One region of the Pantoea alhagi genome, then DNA from elsewhere that is predicted to be linked to it. Evidence: predicted binding sites of a transcription regulator. Region 1 holds the regulator's gene; the other holds the start of a gene.
What was found. The regulator PhoB, encoded in region 1, activates phosphate uptake and scavenging genes when phosphate is short. The targets are predictions, from matches to a motif close to CTGTCATAAAACTGNCNNAT.
Positions count from the first base shown of each region.

Region 2: B1H58_RS03680 (PhoX family protein) is a predicted target of PhoB. The motif match lies at 1,904-1,923, and genes of this name have one in related genera.

Region 1 is NZ_CP019706.1:424,828-427,972, reverse strand. It holds gene sbcD (exonuclease subunit SbcD) at 1-1,076, opposite strand, end outside; gene phoB (phosphate response regulator transcription factor PhoB) at 1,313-2,002, shown strand; gene phoR (phosphate regulon sensor histidine kinase PhoR) at 2,017-3,145, shown strand, end outside.
Region 2 is NZ_CP019706.1:790,051-793,195, reverse strand. It holds gene B1H58_RS03690 (bactofilin family protein) at 86-754, opposite strand; gene folA (type 3 dihydrofolate reductase) at 1,386-1,871, shown strand; gene B1H58_RS03680 (PhoX family protein) at 1,978-3,145, shown strand, end outside.

The DNA.
Region 1 (3,145 bases):
TGCAGGCGTGCAAGCGCTCGCTCACGCTGTTCACGGCTGCGGCGCATCAGCAGCACCTCCACCGGTAAACCTTCAGTTAGCGTCTGGATATGCTGCTGCATGTTATGCAGATATTCCTGAGTAGTGATTTCAATATCCAGCCACACCGGACGTGATGGAGAGGCACTGGCAAACGGTTTTAGCTGCTGCTCGATCTCCGCCAGCGTGCCCTTGATGGTTTGCATTGGCTGAAAGCCAGGCACCGGCAGCGGCTCAACGCTGGCCAGTTTGCCGTCGGCAAAACTCACCAAAAATACGCTTTTCTCGCTGCCCAGCTCATCGAAGCTGAGCGGCAGCGGGGAGCCGCTGTAGCGAATATGTTCGCTGCCGGCGATGCGTTGTGGGCGATGAATATGACCGAGCGCAATATAGTCAGCGGCGGGAAACGCCTGCGCCGGAAACGCATCCAGCGTGCCGATATAGATATCGCGCACCGCTTCGCTTTTGCTGACGCCAACAGTGGTCAGATGGCCGGTAGCGATTACCGGCAGCGATTTTTCCGCCTGCTGGCTAAGCTGACGAGCATGCTGGTAGCTGCGCTGATAGTGCTGCGTAATGGCGTTCAGCAGGCTGATCTGCTTTTGTTCGCCGGACTGACCCGCCTGGCTGCGCATAATGTCACGTGGTCGCAGGAAAGGAATGGCGCACAGCACCGCGCCCGGTTTGCCCTGGCGCGTGGTTAAGGTCAAAACCTGCTCTTCGGGATCGCTGCTGGCAGCGGCAATCACGCGCGTGTTCAAACAGGCCAGCAGTTCGCGTGATTCGTTGAGCGTGGCGACGGAATCGTGGTTGCCGCCCAGCACAATCAACTGGCAGCCGGTGCGATGCAGATCCACCACGAAACGGTTATAAAGTTCACGTGCATAGCTGGGCGGCGATCCGGTATCAAAAATATCGCCAGCGACAATCACCGCATCGACCTGATGCTCTTCAACACGCTCGATCAGCCAGTGAAAAAAGGCCTGATGCTCAGCGGCACGGCTGCGGGTATAGAAAAACTGACCGAGATGCCAGTCTGAAGTGTGAATAATGCGCATAAAACTCCCAGCTAATAGCAGAACGCCGGGGCGATTATAACCAGAGCTAAGCCGCAGCAGGGAACTGGATTGATCATTACCTGCATCTGGGTTTCAAAAATTGGTTATTGATTGCTTCACAAAAGCGTTACGAAAGCGCCATTGGGGCCGTGCATTTTTCATAAATCTGTCATAAAACTGACGCATAATGACGCCGCAAATCCCCGTGACCAAGAGTCACATTCGCAGGAGCAATAATGGCTAAGCGCATTCTGGTTGTCGAAGATGAAGCCCCCATCAGGGAAATGTTGTGTTTCGTGCTGGAGCAAAATGATTATCAGCCCATTGAGGCGGATGATTATGACAGCGCTGTCAACCTGTTAATCGAGCCATGGCCCGATCTGATCCTGCTGGACTGGATGCTACCCGGCGGCAGCGGCATTCAGTTTATTAAGCATCTCAAGCGCGAAGCGATGACGCGCGATATCCCGGTCATGATGCTTACTGCGCGCGGCGAAGAAGAAGATCGCGTGCGCGGCCTGGAAGTGGGTGCCGATGATTACATCACTAAACCGTTCTCGCCCAAAGAGCTGGTGGCGCGCATCAAGGCGGTAATGCGCCGCATTTCGCCGATGGCGGTTGAGGATGTGATCGAAATTCAGGGGCTGAGCCTGGATCCTTCTTCGCACCGCGTGATGTCAGATACCACGCCGCTGGAGATGGGCCCGACAGAATATAAACTGCTGCACTTTTTTATGACGCACCCGGAACGTGTCTACAGCCGTGAACAGTTGCTGAACAATGTCTGGGGCACCAATGTTTACGTTGAGGATCGTACGGTTGACGTGCATATTCGACGGCTGCGCAAGGCGCTGGAGCTGACCGGCCACGATCGCATGGTGCAAACCGTACGTGGAACGGGTTATCGTTTCTCCGCTCGTTACTGATCGGAGTCTGCCTCGTGCTGGAACGCCTCTCCTGGAAGAGATTATTACTGGAACTGGTGCTGGTCTGTTTGCCCGCGCTGTTGGCTGGACTGATTATCGGCTGGTTGCCGTGGTTCCTGCTGTGCGCCGTACTGCTGTTGTTGGGCTGGCACTTCTGGAATTTGCTGCGTCTTTCACACTGGCTGTGGACCGATCGCTCTATGACGCCGCCTGGCGGTCAGTGGAGCTGGGAGCCGCTGTTTTACGGGCTTTATCAGATGCAGCTACGCAACCGCCGCCGCCGCCGCGAATTGGGAAACCTGATTAAGCGGTTTCGCAGCGGGGCGGAATCCCTGCCCGATGCGGTGGTGCTGACCACCGATGAGGGCACTATTTTCTGGTGCAACGGTCTGGCGCAGCAGCATCTGGGGCTGCGCTGGCCGGAAGATAACGGCCAGAATATCCTTAATCTGCTGCGCTATCCTGAGTTTTCTCGCTATCTGCGTCAGCAGGATTTTGTTCGTCCGCTAACGCTGGTGATGAATAATCAGCTGCATATGGAATTTCGCGTAATGCCCTATAGCGAAGGACAGTGGCTACTGGTGGCGCGCGATGTTACGCAGATGCATCAGCTGGAGGGCGCGCGTCGTAACTTCTTTGCTAACGTCAGTCATGAACTGCGCACGCCGCTTACGGTGCTGCAGGGCTATCTGGAAATGATGGGCGATGCGGTGCTGGAGGGAAAATCCCGCGAAAAGGCGCTGCAAACCATGCAGGAGCAGACGCGCCGGATGGATGGTCTGGTTAAACAGCTGCTGACGCTTTCGCGCATTGAGGCTGCGCCCGCTATCGATCTGGCGGAGAAGGTGGATGTGCCGATGATGCTGCGCCTGCTGCAGCGAGAAGCGGAAACCCTGAGTAATGGCCGGCATCATATTGAGTTTCATGCCGATGCGCAGCTGAAAGTGTTCGGTAACGAAGAGCAACTCCGCAGCGCCATCTCTAACCTGGTCTATAACGCGGTCAACCATACGCCGGAAGGCACACATATCGAGGTAAGCTGGCAATTCTGCAAACAGGGCGCGCTGTTTACAGTGAAAGATAACGGGCCGGGCATTGCCCAGGAGCATCTGCCGCGTCTGACCGAGCGGTTTTATCGGGTGG
Region 2 (3,145 bases), 370 kb from region 1:
ACGTAGCGCCGTTAACTGATTAAAACCTGAATGTCATCACTGGCGCTCAGGTTTTTTAACGCTAATCGCTCTGCCGCATAACTGTTCAGGCTTGGCTGGCTTTGCTTTTTTCCGGCGTGTTGGGCAACTCCTTGCCGGAAACGGCAGGCGTGGGAGCAATGCCAACCACGTTAACGGCGTTCTCAGGCTTTCTGGAGGTTTCCACACTACCTACAAACATGGCACCTTTTTTCACCGACAGCGTGACATAATCAAGCGCGCCATTAATATTTGCATGCTCGCCAATATCCATCGATTCAGCTTTACATTCGCCTTTGACGGTGCCGTTAATAATTAATTCCTTGCTGGTAATATTGCCGTTGACCAGCCCGCTACGCATAACTTTTACTACACCTTCGTTAGTAATAATATTTCCCTGCACCTCGCCATAAATATACACCTGGCCTACCGCTTTGAGATTCCCTTCAAAACAGACATCACGGGCAATCACCGTATTATTGGCCTGTTCTTCATGAGGTGTCGTTTTATCCGGCGCATTGGTTGGGATAATAGCCTCTTTTTTTGCCGCTATTTCTGCCGATTTATTTGGTTTTTTAAACATAGTCAGGATCTTCCATTGTAAGCTGTGAAGTAAAAATGACCCGGCGGCCAGAGATCCGAAGACGCCCGCCCAGGTTAAAGAGAAAAAGCTTGCTACCAGCGCCAGTAGCCAGCAGCAGATGCCACCATTAAAGAAAAAATATTGCCTGTCCATATTAGCCTGTTATAACTCCCTGTGCCTGCGATGTCTGTGTTAATTCTTTAACCGACACGCGATAAGATGAAGAACGGCATATTCACCCTGTACTATCTCTTACTGCAGTGGCAGAGCGTTTGGCGAAGAGTTCGAACGGATTTATTATTAAATGAGTGTAAAGAAAATTATATTAGAGAATATACTATGTCCTGATATTTTTAATTACAAGGAATAGGCCTTAAATTGATGGCTATTCTGGGGATTAAAGGTCAAACAGAAAATAGCAATTGAACTGTGCTTAAAATTATCGATATTTCATGAAATATTCAAGGGAACTTATATCACTTCTTGTCGCGCCGCACAGAAATAACCGCCCGAATATCCAGCCCCGTTGAATAGCATACGTGCTCTGAACGCATGATAATGAGGCAAATTCTTGCTGACTGTAACAAGAAGAACGTTCGCCGATGCTTCCAGGATGTTGCGCCGCTGCCTTTCCCTGAAAAAGCCCCAAACTGGGGCTGAAACGGCTACCTTTGTCACCTCAGTCACGGTTTAAAAACCTTTACGTAAATCCATTGACCAGACTATCGACGAAAGTTTCGCCTTTACGTATGATGGCGCCAATTTTACACCCTGTTGAGAATTTATGATGATAAGCCTGATAGCGGCTTTAGCAGCCGATCGCGTTATTGGGATGGAAAACGCTATGCCGTGGGATCTGCCTGCGGACTTAGCCTGGTTTAAGCGGAATACATTGAATAAACCCGTAATTATGGGGCGTCTGACCTGGGAATCAATTGGCCGCCCGCTGCCGGGACGCCATAATATTGTGGTCAGCAGCCAGCCAGGAAAAGCAACGGATGGTGTAACCTGGGTGACCTCACTGGACGATGCCTTAGCAGCAGCGGGCGACGTTGAAGAGATCATGGTCATTGGCGGTGGTCGTATTTATGAGCAGATGCTGGACCGCGCCGATCGAATTTATCTGACGCACATTGATGCGGAAGTGGAAGGCGATACGCATTTCCCTGATTACGAACCGGACGAATGGCAGTCGGTGTTCAGTGAATTTCATGACGCCGATGAGAAAAATTCTCACAGCTACTGCTTTGAAATTCTTGAACGCCGCTGATAACGTCGGTTAAAAGCGTGCTTATCCGCCAGCTGTAACATTGCTGTCATTTTTGCCCTCTAGCATTGCTTCCAGTCTGGGAAACCATAACGGGAAGCAATGCAAAATGAGCGATAAAATCCTTGAATTAAACATGGAATCACTGCCAAGCCCGGCGCGTCGTAAATTGCTGGCCGGAACCGGCGCATTAGGGCTGGCAGGCTTTCTTGGCGGCGGCGTCAGCTTTTCTGCTCTGGCTAAGGTGCAGTCAGCACCGAACGGTAGCCCGCTGTTGGGATTTACGGCGATTCCTGCTTCTACCGCTGATGAAATCACTATCGCGCCGGGCTATCGGGCTGAGGTGCTTATCTCCTGGGGCGAGCCGCTGGTAGATGGCGCCCCTGCGTTCGATCCTCAGGGAAATAACAGCGCGGCCGATCAGGAAAAGCAGTTCGGTGATAATAATGATGGTATGAGCTTTTTCGCCCTGGATGATAACCGTGGCGTAATGGCAATCAATAATGAGTATGTAAACGAACAGTACCTGTTCCCTCACGGCGGCAGCAAGGCGACCAGCCTGGAAGATGTAAAAAAATCGCAGGCGGGGCATGGCGTATCGATCGTTGAGGTTGCACGTAGCGAAGACAATCGTTGGCGCGTGGTGCGTCCGTCACGCTATAACCGTCGTATTACCGCCAACACCCTGATGCATTTTTCCGGACCGGCAGCAGGCCATGCGGCGCTGCAAACCGCAGCCGATCCCGAAGGGAAAACGGTGCTGGGCACCTTTGGCAACTGTGCCAACGGCAAAACTCCCTGGGGAACTTACCTTACCTGCGAAGAGAACTTCGACACCTACTTCGGCACCAAAGCCGCTGATTTCAAACCCACAGCGCAGCAGAAACGCTATACGCTCAACGCCAGCGAGCCGGAGCGCAACTGGTCCGATTTTGACGATCGTTTTGACGTGGCAAAAAACCCCAACGAATTTAACCGCCACGGCTGGATCGTAGAGATAGACCCGCTCGACCCCACCTCGGTGCCGGTAAAGCGTACCGCGCTGGGGCGTTTCAAACATGAAAACGCGGCGGTGACGGTAGCAAAAAGCGGTGAGCTGGTGGTTTATATGGGCGACGATGAGCGTGGCGAATATATCTATAAATATGTCTCCACGGGCAAAGTTGATCACGCTAATCCAGCAGCAAATAAAGCGCTGCTGGATGAGGGAACGCTGTACGTCGCGGTGTTCGAAGGTGATAAAAGCGGTACGCCGCTGAAGGGGACGGGCCGCTGGC